Regions from separate parts of the Agrobacterium sp. 16-172Ci genome, predicted to be linked through region 1. Evidence: predicted binding sites of a transcription regulator. Region 1 holds the regulator's gene; each other region holds the start of a gene.
The links. Region 1 encodes PhoB, which activates phosphate uptake and scavenging genes when phosphate is short. Its sites were predicted from a motif close to TGTCATNNANCTGTCAT; they were not measured.
Positions count from the first base shown of each region.

Region 2: the regulator PhoB is predicted to act here: its motif matches at 2,185-2,201, upstream of ACQZ40_RS05760 (bifunctional 2',3'-cyclic-nucleotide 2'-phosphodiesterase/3'-nucleotidase).
Region 3: the regulator PhoB is predicted to act here: its motif matches at 3,399-3,415, upstream of phnC (phosphonate ABC transporter ATP-binding protein).

Region 1 is NZ_JBNWBW010000001.1:407,063-414,504, forward strand. Features, by position in the region: gene pstC (phosphate ABC transporter permease subunit PstC) at 31-1,515, shown strand; gene pstA (phosphate ABC transporter permease PstA) at 1,512-2,834, shown strand; gene pstB (phosphate ABC transporter ATP-binding protein PstB) at 2,849-3,664, shown strand; gene phoU (phosphate signaling complex protein PhoU) at 3,761-4,486, shown strand; gene phoB (phosphate regulon transcriptional regulator PhoB) at 4,517-5,200, shown strand; gene ACQZ40_RS02090 (GcrA family cell cycle regulator) at 5,581-6,114, opposite strand; gene ACQZ40_RS02095 (aspartate aminotransferase family protein) at 6,546-7,442, shown strand, end outside.
Region 2 is NZ_JBNWBW010000003.1:199,596-207,037, forward strand. Features, by position in the region: gene ACQZ40_RS05740 (dihydrofolate reductase family protein) at 1-66, opposite strand, end outside; gene ACQZ40_RS05745 (DUF4344 domain-containing metallopeptidase) at 121-1,008, opposite strand; gene ACQZ40_RS05750 (DUF1203 domain-containing protein) at 1,173-1,640, shown strand; gene ACQZ40_RS05755 (PilZ domain-containing protein) at 1,738-2,073, shown strand; gene ACQZ40_RS05760 (bifunctional 2',3'-cyclic-nucleotide 2'-phosphodiesterase/3'-nucleotidase) at 2,282-4,270, shown strand; gene ACQZ40_RS05765 (DUF2087 domain-containing protein) at 4,444-4,986, opposite strand; gene ACQZ40_RS05770 (LysR family transcriptional regulator) at 5,259-6,227, opposite strand; gene ACQZ40_RS05775 (FMN-dependent NADH-azoreductase) at 6,377-6,994, shown strand; gene ACQZ40_RS05780 (GGDEF domain-containing protein) at 7,037-7,442, opposite strand, start outside.
Region 3 is NZ_JBNWBW010000001.1:78,859-86,300, forward strand. Features, by position in the region: gene phnE (phosphonate ABC transporter, permease protein PhnE) at 1-432, opposite strand, end outside; gene phnE (phosphonate ABC transporter, permease protein PhnE) at 432-1,418, opposite strand; gene phnD (phosphonate ABC transporter substrate-binding protein) at 1,488-2,393, opposite strand; gene phnC (phosphonate ABC transporter ATP-binding protein) at 2,479-3,339, opposite strand; gene ACQZ40_RS00390 (transferase hexapeptide repeat family protein) at 3,575-4,192, opposite strand; gene phnL (phosphonate C-P lyase system protein PhnL) at 4,189-4,896, opposite strand; gene phnK (phosphonate C-P lyase system protein PhnK) at 4,901-5,677, opposite strand; gene ACQZ40_RS00405 (alpha-D-ribose 1-methylphosphonate 5-phosphate C-P-lyase PhnJ) at 5,674-6,576, opposite strand; gene ACQZ40_RS00410 (carbon-phosphorus lyase complex subunit PhnI) at 6,710-7,442, opposite strand, start outside.

The DNA of each region.
Region 1 (7,442 bases):
GTGCTCTTGAGGCACGCCGAGGGAACTCTAATGAACACATCGATCCTTTTGCTGATACTGGCGCTCATCGGCATCGGCAGCTATCTGCTCGGCAGCCGCCGTGCCGTTGCCCTGTCTGGCGGTCGCCCCTCCAGCATGCATTCCCGTGCCGGTTATCACGGTTCCTACGCGGTCGTCTGGGCGGTGCTGCCCGCGGCGTTCATTCTCTGTGCCTGGCTCATTGTCAGCCCATTGCTCGTCACTTCGGCGGTGCGCGGTAGTTTCCCCGAGGATGTCCGGGCGCAATCCGAAGCGCAGCAGAGCCTGACCTACGGTATGGTGACCTCCATCGCCCGTGGCCTCCAGCGGCTGACGCCGGAGGAAACCGCACAGGTCGAGGCCGATACGGCTGCGGTCCGGCCGCTTCTGGCATCGAAAGGTGTTGCAATCGCCGGCGATCCCGAGCGGTTCATGGTCGATGCCGCCCACACGCTCAACAGCATGACCTCCACCAGCCGTATCGCGATGATCGCCGTCGTGCTGCTGGCCGCGCTCGGCGGCGGCGCCTATGCGCTGCGTGCAATCGCGCCGCGTTTCCGGGCGCGCAACCAGGTCGAGAAAGTCATTCTCGCGGCCCTGCTCGTCGCCTCGTCCATCGCCATCCTCACGACCATCGGCATCGTCCTGTCGATGCTGACGGAGGCGATCCAGTTCTTCACCATGGTTCCGGCGCACCAGTTCTTTTTCGGAACGGTCTGGGATCCGCGTTTTGCAGCGGCAGGCGCTACCGATTCCTCCGGCCAGTTCGGCCTGATCCCGCTGCTCGCCGGCACGCTTTATATCGGCTTCGTCGCCATGCTGGTTGCGGTTCCGGTCGGTCTCTTCTCGGCGATCTACATGGCGGAATATGCCTCGCCGCGCTTCCGCTCCATGGCAAAGCCGCTGCTTGAAGTGCTCGCCGGCATTCCCACCATCGTCTACGGCTTCTTCGCGCTCACGACGGTCGGTCCTTTCCTCAGAGACATTTCCACGCAGATCAACGGCCTGGCGACGGGCAACTACGCCAACTTCATCCAGGCGCAGAGCGTCATCACCGCCGGCTTCGTCATGGGCATCATGCTGATCCCCTATGTGTCGTCGCTGTCGGACGACATCATCACCGCTGTGCCGCGCTCGCTGCGTGACGGTTCGCTCGGTCTTGGCGCCACGCGTTCCGAGACGATCAAGAGGGTCATTATTCCGGCCGCTCTTCCCGGCATCGTCGGCGCCGTGCTGATGACGGCTTCGCGCGCCATCGGCGAAACCATGATCGTGGTTCTTGCGGCCGGTGTTGCTGCCCGCCTGCAGCTCAATCCCTTCGAGCCCATGACCACGGTGACGGTCAAGATCGTCAGCCAGCTCACCGGCGACCTTGAATTCACCTCGCCGCAGACGCTGGTTGCCTTTGCGCTCGGCATCACGCTTTTCGCCATCACGCTTTGCCTGAATATCTACGCGCTTTACATCGTGCGCAAATACCGGGAGCAATATGAATGACCGACATCGTCTCTCCCGCAGCCGGCGCGAGCGCCGTCAACAAGGCCACGCGCCGTGATATCGGCATCAAGCGCCGTTATGCCGCCGAACGCCGCTTCCGTGCCTACGGCATGGCAGCGATTTCCTTCGGCCTCATCTTTCTCTTCCTGCTGCTTTTCTCGGTGGTTTCCAAGGGTTACACCGCTTTCCAGCAGACGATGATCACCGTTCCGGTCGAGTTTTCCGAACAGATCATCGATCCGAAAAATGAGCGGGCCACCAATCCCACAAAGCTGATGACGGCCAATTATCCCGTCATCGCCCGCGATGCTGTCGCCAAGGTCCTTGGCGTTGCGCCGACCGATCGCGCCGGTCTACGCGCCGTCAACCTCTTGATCTCGGACAGCGTGCGCACGCAGCTTCGCGATATCGTCGTCGCCGATCCCGCCGTCATCGGCACCACGCGCACTGTCACGCTGCTGGCGTCTGGCGACGTCGACAGCGCCTTCAAGGGCCAGGTCGACCTGACGGCGGATGAAGCCAATCGCCGTATCTCGAACCAGCAACTCGGCTGGATGAACCAGCTCGCCGAAAGTGGCCAGCTCGGCAAACATTTCAATACCGGCATCTTCGTCAACGGCGCGTCGAGCCGTCCGGAAGCGGCGGGTGTCGGTGTGGCGCTGATCGGCTCCTTCTACATGATGCTGATCGTGCTGGTGCTGTCATTGCCAATTGGCGTTGCGGCCTCCATCTATCTCGAGGAATTCGCCCCGAAGAACCGTCTGACGGATCTTATCGAGGTGAATATCAACAATCTCGCGGCCGTTCCTTCGATTGTTTACGGTCTGCTCGGCCTCTCGGTCTTCATCAACTTCATGGGCTTTCCGCGCTCGGCCTCGCTGGTCGGCGGCCTCGTCCTGACGCTGATGACCCTGCCGACGATCATCATCGCGACGCGCGCTGCCCTGAAAGCCGTGCCGCCGTCTATCCGCGCCGCCGCCCTTGGCCTCGGCGCTTCCAAGATGCAGACGATCTTCCACCATGTGCTGCCGCTCGCCATGCCCGGCATTCTGACCGGCACCATCATCGGTCTCGCCCATGCGCTGGGCGAAACGGCGCCGCTGCTCTTGATCGGCATGGTGGCATTCGTTGCGAATTATCCGACAACGCCGATGGATCCGTCCACGGCCCTGCCGGTGCAGATTTACATGTGGGCGAACGAAGCCGAGCGCGCCTTTGTCGAAAGGACATCCGGCGCTATCATCATCCTGCTTTTGTTCCTCATCGTCATGAATGTTGGCGCAATCCTGTTGCGTCGCCGCTTCGAACGGCGCTGGTAGAGGGAGCTTGAGCAATGAACATGTTGTCGGAAGCAGCAGTTGAAAAGGCGCTGGACAAGAAAATGAATGAAGTCTCATACAAGATGATCGGCAAGGACGTTTCGGTTTATTACGGCGAAAAGCGCGCGCTTTACGACGTGAACCTCAACGTTCGGGAAAATACGGTGACCGCGCTTATCGGCCCGTCCGGCTGCGGCAAATCCACCTTCCTGCGTACCCTGAACCGTATGAACGACACGATCGACGGTTGCCGGGTCACCGGCAAGATCACGCTCGACACCGACGATATCTACGATCAGGCGATTGACGTCGTGGAATTGCGCGCCCGCGTCGGCATGGTGTTCCAGAAACCGAACCCCTTCCCGAAGTCGATCTATGAAAACATTTCCTACGGTCCGCGCATCCATGGTCTCGCCCGCAATAAGGCGGATATGGACCAGATCGTCGAGCAGAGCCTGCAGAAGGCGGGTCTCTGGAACGAGGTTAAGGATCGTCTGCACGAATCCGGCACCGGTCTTTCCGGCGGTCAGCAGCAGCGTCTGTGCATCGCACGCGCCGTTGCCGTCAGCCCGGAAGTGATCCTGATGGACGAGCCCTGCTCGGCTCTCGACCCGATCGCGACCGCAAAGGTCGAAGAATTGATCCACGAGCTGCGCACCAATTACACCATCGTCATCGTCACGCACTCCATGCAGCAGGCGGCGCGTGTTTCCCAGCGCACGGCCATGTTCCATCTTGGTCATCTTGTCGAGGAAAACGAAACCGACAAGATGTTCACCAATCCGGACGACCAGCGCACGCAGGATTACATCATGGGCCGCTTCGGCTGATCCCGGCCGGCGCTTTATCGAAACCGAACAAGACTGGTGCTTCTGCCGTGCCCGCTTCCGGGTACGCGCATGCAGGCCAAGCCGGAGGACTAGACCATGACACAGACAACGACCCATTCGCATATTCTGTCGGCCTATGACGACGAACTGAAATTCCTTACGCGTCGTATCGCCGAAATGGGCGGTCTTGCGGAGCAGATGTGCGCCGACGCCGTGCGCGCGCTCGTCAATTCCGATGCCGCGCTCGCCCAGAAGGTCATTTCCGACGATGCGATCCTCGACCACGCCGAGCGCGAGATCGGCGACAAGGCCATCGTCACCATCGCCAAACGCCAGCCGATGGCGGCAGACCTTCGCGAGATCATCGGCACCCTGCGTATTGCAGCTGACCTTGAACGCGTCGGCGACCTTGGCAAAAACACAGCCAAGCGCGTCATCGCGGTTGCCGGCACCGGCGTGCCGCGCAAGCTCGCCCGTGGCATCGAACACCTGTCGGAACTGGCGCTGGTGCAGCTCAAGGAAGTGCTGGACGTCTATTCCACGCGTTCCGCCGAGAAGGCCAATGCCATTCGCGAGCGCGACGAAGAAATCGACGCCATGTACACGTCGCTCTTCCGTGAGCTTCTGACCTACATGATGGAAGATCCGCGCAACATCACCACCTGCACGCATCTTCTGTTCTGCGCCAAGAACATCGAGCGTATCGGCGACCACGCCACCAATATCGCCGAAACGATCTATTACATGACCACCGGCAGCCAGCCGGAAGGCGAGCGTCCGAAGGACGACAGTTCCAACACGCTCGGTTCGGTGACCGAGTAACAGACAGGCAGCGGCTTGCGGAGTTAGTATATGGTGCCCAAGATTGCAGTTGTGGAAGATGAGGAAGCGCTGAGCGTCCTGCTTCGTTACAATCTCGAGGCTGAGGGATATGACGTCGACACGATACCCCGTGGAGACGAGGCAGAAATCAGGCTGCAGGAACGTATTCCGGACCTCCTTATCCTGGATTGGATGCTTCCCGGCGTTTCCGGTATCGAACTTTGCCGTCGGCTCAGGATGCGGCCGGAAACCGAGCGCCTGCCCATCATCATGCTGACGGCGCGCGGCGAGGAAAGCGAAAGGGTTCGCGGCCTCGCCACCGGCGCCGACGATTATGTCGTCAAGCCGTTCTCGACACCGGAACTCATGGCCCGCGTCAAGGCGATGCTGCGCCGCGCCCGCCCGGAGGTTCTGTCTTCGGTGCTGAAATGCGGCGATATCGAACTGGATCGCGAGACCCATCGCGTTCACCGCAAGAGCCGCGAAGTGCGCCTCGGCCCGACGGAGTTCCGCCTGCTGGAATTCCTGATGACCTCTCCCGGCCGGGTGTTTTCCCGCTCGCAATTGCTGGATGGTGTGTGGGGTCACGATATCTATGTGGATGAGCGCACCGTCGACGTGCATGTCGGACGTCTGCGCAAGGCGCTCAATTTTTCGCATATGCAGGATGTCATCCGCACCGTGCGCGGCGCCGGATATTCAATGGAAGCCTGAGAAAACCGAAACCGATGGTTTCACTCGGGATAAATTCCCTAAAAATCAGAAGGCCCGAGACCGGAACGGTGTCGGGCCTTTCGATTTTGAACCTTCCGCACATGCGTATCCTTGTTCTTTTGAGCGATAGAAGGTCTGCTGAAAGCCGGATTGCGCGGTGAAACCTGTCGGGAGGAAGGGCGCGGCACGTCGCCGATAAATTCCGAGCATTTGCCGCAAGGGGCCCATCGCGGTTTTACATCCGGAGAATGCGCAAGAACAGGGATGGGGAGCGCCTCTTAGACAGCGTGCGCTCTGTTCCAGAACCACCTTGGATTCCGCCACAAAAAAACGGGCCCGAAGGCCCGTAGTTTTTGAGTGTCGAATGCGTGCCGCAACACTCAAGCCTTGCGACGCTCGCTTACCGGCTGGTAGGCAAGCTTTGCATGGAACTTGCAATAGGGCGAAGATTCCAGTGCTTCACAACCGCAGAAATGGAAATCATCCTTCAGCGGATCGCCGACCGGCCACTTGCAGGTGCGCTCCGTCAGTTCCGTCAGCGTCAGGCGGCGGGAGATCGGCGTAACGACATTTTTGGAGGGAACGTAATCGAGAACTTCGGCGGTCTCGATATCGATCTCCTCGTGCAGCGCCGTTGCCGCGCTCGAGCGGTTCAACGCGCGTGCAGGTGCTGCGCTGACGCGGGTCGCAAAATTCGCCGCGCGCGGGGCAGGGGCGGCAGTGCGCTTGGGCGCGGAACGCGCCGAAGTAACCGGGCCGCCGGCCTTCACGCGTCCCGGCAGGTTGAGGCGATGGACCTTGCCGATGACGGCATTGCGGCTGACGCCGCCCAGCTGCGCTGCTATCTGGCTGGCGCTAAGCCCCTCGGACCACAATTTCTTGAGTTTTTCGACCCGTTCGTCTGTCCAGTTCATGCCGCTTCTCCGCTCGTCGCGTATAATGTCGGCAGAATCCCTCTCCGCCTCGCGGGCGTGCCGCGAGCGTGGTTTCTGCCTGATTTTTGGTGACTAGTTCCGCCGCAATGCAGTCTAGTAATTAGCGATTAACCTAGTGCCACGCAGACTCCGTGGCAAGAGTCGCGGGAATCATCTCGAATCGATTTTCCGGTTTTCCCCAACTTGCTGGCGAGTTGAGTCTGAAAGGCAACACCTTGGGCCTCATTCGCCGCCACCTACTAGGGCTTGAGAACCCCGGGAAACGCGGACTTTTGTTGACATCGGCAGGCGAAGTGACAATAGTGCCCCTGCCGCCGCGAGGCGGCATTTTTGATTTTCAGGCAAGGGATAACCCCGAAAGCCTATTGACAACCGTCTGACAGCGCATCCGCGCAAGGAGTGATACAGCCATGGCCGAAGCCGCCGCGCCATTGTTCGATACGTTTGCAAGAGCCCCCCTGCGCTTCGAGCGAGGCGAGGGCGTCTGGCTGTTCACGGAAAGCGGCGAACGATATCTGGATTTTGCAGCCGGCGTCGCGGTCAACTCGCTGGGCCACGCCCATCCGCACCTCGTGGAGGCGATCAAGACCCAGGCCGAGAAGGTCTGGCACGTCTCGAACCTTTATGAAGTGCCGGGCCAGGAAAAGCTTGCAAAGCGCCTGACGGAAGCGACATTCGCAGACAAGGTCTTCTTCACCAATTCCGGCGCAGAAGCGCTGGAATGCGCGATCAAGACCGCGCGCCGTTATCATTATTCCAAGGGGCATCCGGAAAAGTTCCGGATTATCACTTTCGAAGGCGCCTTCCATGGCCGCACGCTGGCGACGATTGCCGCCGGCGGCCAGCAGAAATATCTCGAAGGTTTCGGCCCCAAGGTCGAAGGTTTCGATCAGGTGCCCTTCGGTGACGTCGATGCGCTGAAAGCCGCCATCACGGCCGAGACGGCCGCGCTTCTGATCGAGCCCATTCAGGGCGAGGGTGGCATTCGCGCACCAGCCAAGGAATTCCTGCAGCTGCTGCGGTCGCTTTGCGATGAGCATGGCATGCTGCTGATTTTTGATGAGGTCCAGACCGGCGTTGGCCGTACGGGCAAGCTCTTTGCCTATGAGCAGACGGGCGTTGCACCGGATATCATGGCGGTTGCCAAGGGTATCGGCGGCGGTTTCCCGCTCGGCGCCTGCCTTGCGACGGCGGATGCCGCTTCCGGCATGACGGCGGGCGTGCATGGCACCACCTATGGCGGCAACCCGCTGGCCATGGCTGTCGGCAACGCCGTGCTCGATGTCGTCCTCTCCGAGGGCTTTCTG
Region 2 (7,442 bases), on a different contig from region 1:
CTGGTCTGGGCCCGCGCCGTATCCGTCAAGCGAGATGGCGAAATTGCGAACGACAACCTTTGGCACGGCACTCTCCTCCCATATCGGGAAGCCAGATTGCCAGCGTTCGGCAATCCGGCTTCAGATTTCCCGTTCCAGATTAGCGGCGGCCGTCGGGATTTGCCCGCCGGCAGCGCCCTTGTCTTCCGTGACGGTGTTTAACAGGTGATCGGCAATCAGTTCCGCCTGGAACTTGCCGAGTTCATAGCAATAGGTGATCTCGCGCTTTTCCGCCGACCAGTAGACGTCGGGACGGCCGCAGGACTTGGCCGTCAGCCTGACGTCCCCCTTCAAGCCATAGCCGCTAAAACTGCGGCTGATGAGATCGAGAACCTTCGATTCCTTGATCATGATGGCGTAGGGCTCAAGCTCCGGGTCGCGCGGCGGCACGTAGCTGACGGAGAATCTGGAAGGGGTCTGGCTGCGGTGGGGGCTCAGAAAATTCTCCCAGGCCGAAGCAACGCCCGGATAGGCGGCGGCGCATTTGTCGAATTCGGCATTGTTGAGCCCCATCATGGCGGCCAGATCGCCATAACCGTCCTTGTCACGGCCGACCATCAGGCAGGCCATGTTGCGATCTCGGCTCCTGTCGGGCACCAGCGCGGAGAAGACCGGGGCTTCATGCTCAGGCAAGGTCTCCGCCTCACGCGCCAGATACCAGCTGTCCGTGGCATTGACGAGCGCGGTGTCGAGCCATTCCTCGTTGGCCTGGAGGATGAGCGTGCCAGCCAGTTGATCGGCCGGCGCCTGCACACTTGCCGTGTCCGCCGTTCCGAAATCCGAGATCAGCATGCGCGCGCCCTCGTGATAAAGCGAGAAGATCGCATTGCCGATGACGAAATTGACCGCCTGCTGAAGCTGTTCGTCGGACAGGCCATCGAGACCGGAAGCGACCTGCGCCTCGGCCTCAAGCGGAGCCGTCAATGAAACGAAAGCCAGCGGAACGGCGGCCAGAAAACGACGGAACATAAAATCAGACCTTCCGGGAACGAGGAGCGTCACTGATTCCCGAAGCTAACGAGTCACGCAATGGGCTGGTTGCATCGCCTGTCAAGAATCGGGTGGATAGTGATCCGTTTCGGGACCATAGCTGCAAAGAAGCAACGCCGAACCCAACCCAGGAGGTCTCCGTCATGACCGATCTCGTTTTCACTGCAATGCCGGCTAAGGAAGCCGAAGCCTACCGGGCGGGAGCCGCCGACGCCTATGGCAATCCGCCGGAGAGAGCCGTTTCTCCCGGCGGCATGCCCTGCCGCCACTGCCTTTCCCAGATCGGGGAAGGCGAAGGGATGCTGATCCTCGCCTACCGGCCCTTTCCCTCGCTGCAGCCCTATGCGGAAACAGGCCCGGTGTTTCTGCATGCCGACGCCTGTGAGCGCTATCCGCAGACGCAGGCCATTCCGCCGATGCTGGACAGCCCCGATTATATCGTGCGCGGTTATGGAGCCGATGGCCGCATCGTCTACGGCACCGGCGCGGTGACGGCCACAGGCGAGATCGTTTCGCGCGCGCGGCACCTTCTGGAGCGCGCGGATGTCGCTTATGTGCATGTGCGCTCCGCCCGCAATAATTGCTATCAGTGCCGTATCGACACAGCATAATCGGCAATTACATGCAATTTTAAGAGAAGAACTAAACGGCTCTCAAGTTTTTCGCGCCATGATGCAGGTATCGGAAACAATTGATTTGAGCAGCAAAATGACAAACAACCTTAATATGGCGACCCGGACCGCGCCCCGCAGCAAGACCAGGATTTTTGCGACCGTGCATTATTTCAGCCAGTCGACCAGAGGGCGTGTGGTCGATCTTTCCGCCACCGGAATGGCGCTCGAGCTGGATGGACCTTTCGCCGCCGCCAAGGGCAGCCGGGTCAAGGTGCAGAGTGAGGATCTCGGCTTCATCGAGGGCGTCGTGCAATGGCAGCACATGAACCGCCTCGGCCTGCAGCTCAAGCTTTCCACCAACACGCTGGCGCAGCTTTCCTCCTATTTCCGCTTCTTCCACGAAGAAGTGAAACCGACGCTGGCCCGCTGATCTAAAGCGCAGCAATGCAAAGAACGTAGGATGCGCATTCTCCGGTGCGGCGACACCTGCGCCGCACGCCCGTGATAAAAAATTTATCAAACGGTTGAAAACCGGTCCATCTGTCACGGGCCTGTCATTTTGGTGATGGACTCCTCTGCGATTGCTTCTACCCTGTCATTTTTTCAAGACAGAGCAAGCTTCATCCGAAGGAGTTCCCATGTCGTCGCTTCTCGCTCTCCACCCCATTACCCGGCGTTCGCTTCTGGGCGGCATCGCAGCCTCCTCGGCGCTGGTGATGCTGCACCCTTTTGCTGCGCGTGCGGCGGCCAACCAGGCGCATCTGCGCATCATGGAAACGACCGATATCCATGTTCACGTCTTTCCCTATGATTATTACGCCGACAAGCCGAACGACACGATGGGACTGGCGCGCACGGCCTCGATCATAGACACCATCCGCGCCGAAGCCGGAAACTCGATGCTGGTGGACAATGGCGACTTCCTGCAGGGCAACCCGCTCGGCGACTATATCGCCTATGAGCGCGGCATGAAGGCCGGCGACAAGCACCCCGTGATCAACGCCATGAACGTGCTGGGTTACGATTGCGGCACGCTCGGCAACCACGAATTCAATTACGGTCTCGACTATATGTCGAACACGCTGGCGGGTGCGGGTTTCCCTTACGTCTGCGCCAACCTCACCAAGGGCCAGCTTGCTTCCGATCCGAAGAACGACGAGCTGTTTTTCAAGCCCTATGTCATTCTGGAAAAGCAGATCCGCGACGGCGGCGGCGTGACGAGCCCTGTCAAGGTCGGCATCATCGGCTTCGTGCCGCCGCAGATCATGATGTGGGATTCCAAGAACCTCGAGGGCAAGGCGCAGACGCGCGATATCGTCGAGGCGGCAAAAGCCTGGGTTCCAGTCATGAAGGAGGAAGGTGCGGATATCGTCATCGCCCTTTCCCATTCCGGTATCGACGGCAAGGGCCAGACCGAGCGCATGGAAAACGCCTCGCTTTATCTGGCGGGTGTCGAAGGCATCGACGCGATCTTCACCGGCCACCAGCATCTGGTCTTCCCCGGTCCGAAGACCTGGGACGGCATTGAGGGTGCGGATGCCGTCAAGGGCACGCTGATGGGCAAGCCGGCGGTAATGGCCGGTTTCTGGGGCTCGCATATGGGCCTCATCGACCTGCTGCTCGAAAAGGACGGCAAGAGCTGGAAGATCGTCGACTTCACCTCCGAAGCCCGGCCGATCTACCACCGCGACGAAAACCGCAAGGTCGTCGCCGATTTCACGGACAAGGCGGAAGTTCTCGCCGCCGCCAAGGCCGATCACGAGGCGGCCCTCGCCTATGTGCGCCGTCCCGTCGGCAAGACCTCCGCGCCGCTCTATTCCTATTTCGCGCTGGTGGCCGACGATCCTTCCGTACAGATCGTCTCCAATGCCCAGACCTGGTACATCAAGGACATGCTGAAGGAAGGGCAATATAAGGATCTGCCCGTGCTTTCGGCGGCAGCCCCCTTCAAGTCCGGCGGTCGCGGCGGTGCGGATTATTATACCGATGTCCCCGCCGGTGACATCGCCATCAAGAACGTCGCCGATCTCTACCTCTACCCCAACACGGTGCAGGCGGTGCTGATCAACGGTGCGCAGGTAAAGAACTGGCTGGAAATGTCGGCCGGCATGTTCAATACGGTCGAGGCCGGCGCAAAGGATGCGCCGCTGCTGAATGCGGATTTCCCGTCCTATAATTTCGATGTCATCGACGGCGTGACCTATCAGATCGACATTTCCAAACCGGCGAAATTCGACAAGGATGGCAAGGCCATCAACCCGGACAGCAACCGCATCGTCAACCTGCAATTTGAAGGCAAGCCGATCGATCCCGAGCAGAAATTCGTGGTGGCGACCAATAATTACCGCGCCAGCGGCGGCGGTAAATTCCCCGATATCGCCGGCGACAAGGTGATCTTCGTGGCCCCCGATACCAACCGCGACGTGATCGTGCGCTATATCATCGATCAGGGCACCATCAACCCGTCTGCGGATGCCAACTGGTCCTTCGCGCCGGTGGCCAATACCACGGCGATCTTCGAAACCGGCCCCAGGGGCCGCCACTACGCGGCCGATATCAAGGGCGCAAAGATCGAGGATGCCGGGGACGGCGCGGAAGGTTTCGCGAAGTTCCGTCTGGTTCTTTGAGGGCTGCGGCCTTTCGGCTGTTGGCGGCAGGGGGAAGCTCTGCCGTCATCCTTGGGCTTGTCCCAAGGATCTAACCACGTCGAATTAAATCAATCCGTAGCAGATCCTCGGGACAAGCCCGAGGATAACGCCGAGTTTGGTCGAAACTATCGGCACTACCGAGGGCTATCCCCTCAATCGCGTCCACCGAGCGCTCGCAGCAGAAGCGGCAGTTCCAATGGCGGTTTCTGCTCTATGCGCCGATAATCGCTGCCATCGCGGTTGCGGCGGATAAGCCTCAGGCCGACCATGTCGCGCCTCAGCATGGCCGCATCCCCGAACAGGTGCAGACTATCCAGAAAGCTGCTGAATTCGCGCTCGGAAAAGCCCCGCCCGGCGGGAATTTTCGCCCATAGATACCAGAGGCACAGTTCCTGCTGCGCGCGGCGGGCCGGCCATTGCATCAGCCGGCCGGCAGCGTCGAAGACACGAACGGTCTTCAGCACCCTGCCCTCATTGGCTGCCGGCAGCATCTCTGGCCGGGATGGTCCGCTGTCATCGGATGGCTCGCGCGAGGCTCGCAAATGCTGGAAATTTCGGAACCCGGCAGCCCGGCTCAGAAGATTGAGCATCTCTACATGGCTTGGCTTTCGGTCCAGCCTGCCGATCTGTTCGCGGACGGATTTGGCGAAAGTCGAGAGGTCTGCGATATCAATGGAAAGGATCGAACGTGGCATGACTTACCCTCAAGTGCCATTCCGAAAAGGTGTCGCTGATCGCCGGCTTCCGACATGGCACGGGATAAGTGCTGTCAAACTTTAAGAATGCAGGTTTAGCTTCCCTTGCGGGACGGCGATGCCTCGGTGAACTGCTGACCGTGGTTTAGGTATAGGCAGGCGACCCGCCCACGTCAATTGGCCTTGCTGGCATAGCGCCGAGGTTGCCGCGCGTTTCTTCTCCCCGCCTTGGAAAAGGTGGCCCCGCTCGGTCCAGACATAGTTAGACAATGTCACTCAGCGGCGACAGAAATGCTCCTCTGCTTGTGTGCCGCAAGCATCCCGTTGAAATCCTTGTGGTTCGGGCAGGCAGAGAGGCGTTGCTGAAATGCTTCGGCAAGCCATTGGCCGGCGGGGCCGGCGGGTGAATCGACCCGCCGCAGCGCAAAGAGCGGATATTCGCCCTGTTCATAGGCCTCGAGTTCAAGCGCCTTGAGGCTGCCATTGGTGATGTCGTTACGAACGATCGATGCGGGCAGGCCGCCCCAGCCCAGACCGCCCTTGATGAGCTGGTATTTTGTGGCGATGTCGCTGACCCGCCATGTCTTGTAAGAAAGCACATTGAAATCGCGGCCCTTGGTCAGGCCGGATGCATCGGTTACGACAAGCTGAACCTCCTCGCGCACATCGGCAAGACCCAGCGGCCGCTCGATCTGCGCCAGCGGGTGATCCGACGCGACGACCGGCAACATGAAGGAATGGCCGACCTTTTCGACGACGAGTTCGTCGTCCTGGCGCAGCATCGCCCCGCCAATGCCGATACCTGCCTTGCGGGAGAGCACCATCTCCATGACCATGCCCAGCTCGCCGACATTGAGGCTGAGGGTGACGGTTGGGAATTGCTGGCGAAAATCCCGCAGCACGGCCACCATGGCCTCCGCCGGCACCATGGTGCTGATGGCGACCGAGAGTTCCGCCTCAAGCCCCTGCTTCAGCCCCTTGGCGCGGGCGCGCATCTCCTGCAGGCCGGCGACGATGCGCCTTGCATCCTCCAGCATGGCGCGGCCTTCATCCGTCAGCTTCGGCTGACGCACGCCGCTGCGCTCGAACAGCGTCACTTCAAGCTGCGCCTCGAGATTGGCGATGGTGTAGCTGACCACCGACTGGGCGCGATTGAGCGCCCGTGACGCGGCGGAAAAACTGCCGGTCTCGGCAACCGTCAAAAACACCTGCAATTGATCGAGGGTCGGGTTCGCGTCCATGTCCCATCCATTTCATCGATAGATTGCTTCCACATTATCACAGTTTTCTTGATGGCAGTAATTTTTCATATAGAGCGCAAAGGAAGGGCATCGTGCTCTCCCGCCCTCCCAAGGCGCCCGTCAATTCATCGCATATGCAAGGAAAGACCATGTCCAACATTCTTCTCATCACCTCCAGCCCGCGTGGCGACGAATCGGTTTCCAACAAGTTTGCCGGTGAACTCGCAAACAAGCTGAAGGCCAAGTCGGCTTCCAACACCCTTGTCCACCGCGATCTCGCTGCTGACCCGATCCCGCATCTCGACACCGTCAAGACCGCCGCCATCCGCAAGGCGCCCGACCAGCGCACCGCCGAAGAAGCGGTTGCCGCCGATTATTCCGACAAGCTGGTGACCGAGCTTCTCGCCGCCGACACCGTCGTCATCGGCACCGGCCTTATCAATTTCAACATTTATTCCGGCCTGAAGTCGTGGATCGACAATGTCGCCCGCGCCGGCCAGACCTTCAAATACACCGAAACCGGCCCGGTCGGCCTCGCCACTGGCAAGAAGGTCTACATCGTTCTGGCTGCGGCCGGCGTTTACTCCGAAGGCCCGGCGGTCTCGATGAACCATGCCGTTCCTTACCTGAAGACCGTTCTCGGCTTCATGGGCATGACCGATGTGGAAGTCATCTATGTCGAAGGCCTGGCATTCGGTCCGGAAGCCGTCGAAAAGGCTGTGGCTGCCGCTGAAGCCAAGGTTGCCGAGCTGGCGCAGGCCGCCTGAGGCCTTTGAATGTCTGGGCGATGCCGGCCAGGGTTGCCGGTATCAGCCGACCCACATTCCGTAACGGCCGTGGACCTGGTCCCGGCCGTTATTTTTTGCCGCATAGAGCCGCGCATCGGCCTCCGATAGGAGCGCGCGGAAAAGCTGTCCATCCTCGAAAGCGGTGGCGACGCCGATACTGACGGTCAGCGGCGAACCGTCCGGTCGCTGCAGGTCCGCAAGGATCGCTGCCCGAAGATTGTTCGAAAATGCCAGCGCCGTTTCATGCGCCATTGCCGGCAGGAGGACAACGAATTCCTCACCGCCAAAGCGGTAGAGATGGCCCAGCGGCTGCACCGCGCGCTTCAGGACGGCGGCGAATTCCCGCAAGATATCATCGCCCTGCAGGTGTCCGAACGTATCGTTGACGGTCTTGAAATGATCGATATCGACAATCAGCACGCTGACC
Region 3 (7,442 bases), 330 kb from region 1:
GACGGGATAATTCTTGCCGTCGACATAGACATCCACCCGGGTCGGGGTCACGTCGAGGCGGTTTTCCATGCCCGCATAAACGACGCTGTAGCCGCCACCCGGCAGGGGCTGCAGCCAGTCGATCTTTGCATCGACCGGATATTGCCCGCGGCTGGACCATTGCGGCTCAACCTTGCCGTCTTCGAAACGCAGGCGCGGCTGGGCACGCCAGGAATACCAGTCCTGAATATAGCTCGAGGCACGATCCCACCGGCCCTGCATGAAGGCCGGGCCGACATTGAAGAAGAAAAAGCAGCCGATGAGATAGACGGTGACGGCGAGAAGGCCGACGAGCAGACCATATCGCTGCATGAAACCGCGATTGAACACGTGCGGATGCGCGGCCGTCAATCTCTCGCGGTCGGCGGTGTTGAGAATGAAGCTGGACGACATCAGGCCGCTCCCCGTCCGAATTCGAAGGATTGATGACCGATCAGCCTGCGGCGCAGCCAGCCGGAAAACTGGTCGACGGCGATGATGGTGATCAGCAGAAGGATGATGATGGCATAGGTCTTCGACGCATGATCGTTACCGATCGACAGGCGGAAGACCTCGCCGATACCGCCGCCGCCCACGGCACCGATGATGGTGGAGGCGCGCACGTTGATTTCGGCGCGCAGCAGCGCGTAAGAGACGAAATTGGGCAGAACTTGCGGCACGATGGCGAAGCGCACTCGTTCCAGCCAGTTGGCGCCGGCGGCGCGCAAGCCTTCATCCGGCTTCATGTCGGCATTTTCCACCACTTCGAAGAACAGCTTGCCCAGAGCGCCGATCGTGTGGACTGAAATCGCGATGATCGCGGCGATCGGGCCGATCGACAGGATGGCGGTGAGCAACCCGGCGACGACGATTTCCGGAAAGGCGCGCAGGACTTCCATGACCCGGCGCACCACCCAGCGCACGAGGCCGGCACCGACGAGATTTGTGGAGGCAAAAAAGCACAGCACGAAGGCAAAACTGGTGCCGATGATTGTCGAAACCATCGCGATGTTGAGCGTGATGATCAGCTGATAGATGAAATGCGGGATGTAGAAGCTGTCAGTGATGTAAACACGATCCGCAACGTAATTATATTTCAGCGAACCGTCCGCATAGGGCGACGGCAGGTCGAACATCGCCCGGAAAATTTCAAGCGGGCTGTCCGGCACGAAGGTTTTCATGAAGTCGAAGAAATAGGGCAGGCGCTCGAAGAATTTACCAGAATTGGCCGCGTTGGCAAAATTCAGGGAAGCGGCGAGGATGACGAGGAAGATCACAAGCGAAATAACGGTATAGATCCGTCTTGTCGCAAGCTGCTGTTGATAATGACGCATGACCGTCTGGGACGATGCGCTCAATCCCTTGGAGGAGAGGGTGCCATGATGCAGTGTGGTCGCCATGCCGCTTTTCCTTTATTGGCAAAAGCGGCGGCGCCGCAAGGCACCGCCGCTTCCGGGTATGATCGCAGATCAGCCGCCGATAACGGACTTACGGGCGTCGATGATCGTCTGGTAGAAGGACGGATCGACCTTGATGTAGGCGGTGTTCTTGCCCTGGGTGAAACCCTGGAAGCAGGCGAGGTCCTTCTTCGGCAGTTCCATGAAGAAGTCTTCGACCTTCTGCTTCATCGCGTCGCCGAGCTTGTTCGTAACCATCAGCGGGCCGTTCGGGATCAGGGGCGACTTCCAGACTTCGACGATATCGTCCATGTCGAGGTTGCCCTTCTTGACCATCTGGTAGAGGTTGCCGGCGGTGTAGCCTTCTTCCCACTTGCCGACTCCCGAACCGAAGGTGGTGCCGACATCGAACTTCTTGTCGAGAACGGCGAGAACGAGGTTCTCATGGCCGCCGCCGAAGCCGGTTTCGGAGAAGTATTCCTTGACCGGAACACCGGTTTCCTTCGGGATAGCCACGTTCGGAACGAGGAAGCCGGAGGTGGAGTCAGGGTCGGCAAAGCCGATCTTCTTGCCCTTGGCGTCAGCCAGCGTCTTGATACCGCTGTCCTTGCGGGCAACCATGATCGTGTAATAACCGGTCGAACCGTCAGCGCCGGCCGTGGTCAGGATCGGATCGACGGCCTTCGGATCGGCAAGAGCGATCTTGGCGTAGGAGGACGCGCCCATGGAAGCGATGTCGATGGTGCCGCCGAGAAGACCCTGGATGACGCCGTTATAGTCCGGCGACGGGAAAACCTGAACTTCGGCAACGCCGGTCGCGGCCTTCAGGCCATCGGCAACGCACTTGGTGTTGCGGATCTGGTCGGCTTCGTTTTCGGAGCCGTCGAGACCGATGCGCAGAACCTTGACGTCCTGAGCCATGGCGGAACCGGCCAGAACGCCAAGCGCGACTGCCGAAAGAAGGACTTTCTTCAACATGGACTTTCTCCTGTTTCCCGGCGAGCCGGAGTTTGTTGTGAAGTATCGGCCCTTGACGCGGGCGCAAACGATGCTGAGCGGTTCCTCAGAGCCCGGCGAGAGCGAGCGGTTCGGGGCCGGCAGATTGCTGCACCGGACGCGCGGGAAGCTGCGCGCCGGGAATATTGATGCTGGTCGAGGTCATGGTCTCGTCGATGCCGGACCCTTGAGAATCGGTTCCGTAAATCTCCGTGACGGCCGCAGCCGTCAGCTCTGCCGGCGTTCCGTCGAAGACGACGCGGCCCTCAGACATGCCGATGATGCGTTCGCAATAATTGCGTGCCGTATCCAGCGTATGCAGGTTGGTGATGACCGTGATGCCTTCGCGTTCGTTGATGTCGCGCAGCGCGTCCATCACGATCTTGGCGTTCAGCGGGTCGAGGGAAGCGATAGGCTCGTCGGCCAGAACCATCTTCGGAGACTGCATAAGGGCGCGGGCGATGGCGACGCGCTGCTGCTGACCGCCGGAAAGCGTGCCGGCCGCCTGCATGGCCACATGTTCGATGCCAAGCCTTTCCAGGGCGGCGATCGCCATCAGGCGCTCGTCATTGGTAAAGATGTTGAACAGGCTGAGCGCCGTCGAGCGGTGGTTGAGGCGGCCGAGCATGACATTGGTGAGCACATCGAGACGCGGCACCAGATTAAACTGCTGGAAAATCATGGCGCAGTCGCGCTGCCAGCTACGAAGCGCAGCACCCTTCAGCGCCGAAACTTCCGTGTCGTTGAAATGGATGGAACCCGAGGACGGATCGACGAGGCGGTTGATCATGCGCAGCAGCGTCGATTTTCCCGCACCCGAGCGTCCGATAACGCCGACCATCTGGCCCTGCGGAATTTCGACATTCACGGAATCGACCGCAGTGTGATTGCCGAAACGGCGCGTGACTTGCTTCAGGTGAAAGCTCATTTCCCCGTCCAATCTTCTTTTTGACGGGGTTCGGCGTAACAGCGGTGCGTGAAGTGTGGATGTCAGTTTGATGAATAAAATATTACAGAATTCGCAGATACGACGCCCAGGGGTTCGCCGACAAAGCTTTCGGGAGGAATCTTGAGACCGTTCAAATCCGCGTGTCTTTTTTGATCGCATAAACAAAAATCCCGGGGGTACCCCGGGATTTGCAGGTGTTCGGCAGCAGGAGATTTCATCCGCCATATTTCGCGACGAAAACCTCGGCGTCCAGATTGCGGAAATCGTCGAGAGCGACGCGCAATGCCGCGTGATCCCAGTCCCACCACTTCAGATTATCCATTTGCCGGCCCAGTTCCGCCGGGAAGCGCTCCCTAATCAGCCGGGCGGGCACGCCGCCGACGATGGTATAGGGCGCGACATCTTTTGAGACGACTGCACCCGCCCCGATCACAGCGCCGTTTCCCACAGTGACGCCGGGCAGGATCGTCGCACCATGGCCGATCCATACATCATGGCCGATGACGACGCGCTTGGCGCGGCGGGCGGCAAAGAAGTCCGTCTCATCCTCCGCATCGTCCCAATAGTTGTTGGCACGATAGGTGAAGTGATGCAGCGTCGCCCGCTGCATCGGGTGATTGGTGGCATTGATGCGGACGGAGGCGGCGATGTTGACGAATTTGCCGATGGTAGCGCACCAGATCGCACCATCCTGCATGACATAGGAGTAGTCGCCCATCTCGACTTCCTCGATGCGGCAGCGTTCCGAAATTTCGGTATAACGGCCGATCGCGGAGTTGCTGACACGGGCGGTCTCATGGATGACCGGTTCCAGACCCACCTTGACGCTCATGCCGCTGCTTTCCTGGGAGAAAACTGTGAGACGTCCAGAATGCGGTCGGCCACGGCCTCCCGCACCTCCTCGTCATGGAAAATGCCGAGCAGTGCCGTGCCCTTCTGTTTTTTCTCGACGATCATATCGACGACGACACGCCGGTTGAGGGCGTCCAGCGAGGCCGTCGGCTCGTCCAGAAGCAGAATCGCATGGTCGGTGATGAAGCCGCGGGCGATATTCACGCGCTGCTGCTCGCCGCCCGAGAAGGTTGCGGGCGGAAGCGACCATAGTTCCCGTGGCAGGTTGAGCTTCGAAAGCAGCATGGCTGCGTGTTCGCGGGCTTCATCGGCGGCAACCTTGCGCGCCAGAAGCGGTTCGGCGACGACATCTATGGCAGCGACACGCGGCACGGTGCGCAGGAACTGGCTGACATAACCGATGGTGCGGTGGCGGATATCGAGGATCGTGCGCGGCGAGGCGTTGCCGATATCGACGACCTGGCCCTCATGACGAACAAGAATCTGCCCGCTGTCGATGGCATAGTTGCCATAGAGCATTTTCAGGATCGAGCTTTTGCCGATGCCGGAGGCCCCCCCGAGCACGACACATTCGCCGCCGCAAACGGAGAAATTGACATCGCGCACAACGGGCAATTCGATACCGTCGCGAAGATGCATGGTGAAGCTTTTGAAGACTTCCGAAACGATAAGAGGCGTCGGCATGGCATCAAACCTGCAGAATAGAGGAAACAAGCAATTGCGTGTAGGGCTCGCGCGGATCGTCCAGCACCCGGTCGGTCAGACCATGTTCGATGACGTCGCCGCCCTTCATCACCATCATGCGATGGGAAAGCAGCCGCGCCACCGCAAGATCATGGGTGACGACGACGACGGCGAGACCGAGATCGTTGACGAGACCGCGGACCAGATCGAGCAGGCGCGCCTGCACGGAAACATCGAGGCCGCCGGTCGGTTCGTCCATGAAGACGAGGCGCGGCGAGGTGACGAGGTTGCGGGCGATCTGCAGGCGCTGTCGCATGCCGCCGGAAAAGGCGCGTGGTTGGTCGTCGATGCGGTCGGTGCCGATTTCCACCCGTTCCAGCCATTCGCTGGCCGATTGCCGGATATTGCCGTAATGCCGGTTACCGACGGCCATCAGCCGCTCGCCGACATTGGCGCCGGCCGAAACCGCCATGCGCAGCCCGTCCGCCGGGTTCTGGTGCACGAAACCCCAGTCGGTCCGCATCAGGAAACGCCGTTCGGCCTCGCCCATATGATAGAGGTCACGTACCGAACCGTCGCGCATGCGATACTCCACACTGCCCGCCGTCGGCATCAGCCGGGTGGAAATGCAGTTGAGAAGCGTGGTCTTGCCGGAACCGGATTCGCCGACGATGGCAAGCACCTCGCCCGGGTAAAGCTCGAAGGAGACATTGCGGCAACCGGCGCGGTCACCGTAATATTTGGAAACGTCCCGGACTTTCAGAAGCGGTGCGTCGCTCATTCTGCGGCCTCCTTCACATCCGCCAGCAGGTGGCCCTTGTGGCCATGGGCGCGGCGGTCCTCGCAATGGTCGGTATCGGAGCAGACGAACATCCGCCCGCCCTTATCATCAAGCACCACCTCGTCCAGATAGACATTCTCCGCACCGCACAGCGCGCAGGGCTTGTCGAAGCGCTGGATTTCGAAGGGATGGTCTTCGAAATCGAGGCTGACGACGTCGGTATAGGGCGGCACGGCATAGATGCGCTTTTCGCGTCCTGCACCGAAGAGTTGCAGGGCGTCCGAGAGATGCATTTTCGGATTGTCGAATTTCGGGGTAGGCGACGGATCCATCACGTAACGCCCGGCCACCTTCACCGGATAGGCATAGGTGGTGGAGATGCGTCCGTTGCGGGCGATATCCTCGTAAAGCTTGACGTGCATCAGGCCGTATTCCTCCAGCGCGTGCATGACACGCGTTTCGGTCTCGCGCGGTTCGAGGAAGCGCAAGGGCTCGGGAATGGGAACCTGATAGACGAGGACCTGACCCGAATGCAGTTCCTCTTCGGGAATGCGATGCCGCGTCTGGATGATGGTCGCATCCTTGGTGCGGGTGGTAACGGCAACATTCGCTACCTTCTGGAAAAAGGCGCGGATGGAAACCGCATTGGTCGTGTCGTCCGCGCCCTGGTCGATAACCTTCAGCACATCGTCTGGGCCGAGAATGGAGGCGGTTACCTGCACACCGCCGGTGCCCCAGCCATAGGGCATGGGCATTTCGCGGGAAGCGAAGGGAACCTGATAACCGGGAATGGCGATGGCCTTGAGAATCGCCCGGCGGATCATTCGCTTGGTCTGTTCGTCAAGATAGGCGAAGTTGTAGGCAGCCAGCCCGTCGTCAAATGAAACTTCTTCAAGCATTGCGCGTTAGCCTTGTGAAAAAAGGAGTACAAGCTCATGGAGATTGGAATTCTTGCAGCCGTGTTCTTTGCTGTGTTTGCAGCATCGACCGTCTTTTGCGCTTACTGGTTTGGCGAGCAGCACAGCCGCTGAGCTATTCGGCCGCATCGCCCATCCACTCCGCGCCATCGGCGTTGATCGCCTCGAAATCGGCGCGCATTTTCCTGACCAGACCGAGTTCGGCCTGAAAATCCACGTAGTGCGGCAGTTTCAGATGTTCGACGAAACCCGTCGCCTGAACGTTGTCGGCGTGTGAAATGACGAATTCCTCGTCCTGCGCGGGGGCCACGACGTCCTCGCCGAATTCGCCTGCCCGCAGCGCCCGGTCGACCAGCGACATGGCCATCGCCTTGCGCTCGCTCTGGCCGAACACCAGACCGTAGCCGCGTGTGAATTGCGGCGGTGCCTTGGCCGAACCCTTGAACTGGTTGACCATCTGGCATTCAGTGACCTGTATGTCGCCAAGCGACACGGAGAAGCCGAGTTCCGGCACCTCCAGTTCCACCTCCACCTCGCCGATGCGGATTTCACCGACGAACGGATGGGTGCGGCCGTAACCGCGCTGCGTCGAATAAGCGAGCGCCAGAAGGAAACCCTCATCACCACGTGCCAGCGATTGCAGGCGCAGGTCACGCGGCATTGGAAATTCCATCGGCTCCCGCGTTAGGTCGCCGGCAATATGGTCAGCCGGCATATCGCCGTCGGTTTCGATCAGTCCTTCTTGCGCCAGAATGTCTGAGACGCGCATGACATGTTCCGGCTCGCCTTCGCGCTGGGTGGCTGTCTCAACGACTTCATCCTCCAGAAGCGAAGGATCGAGCAGGCGA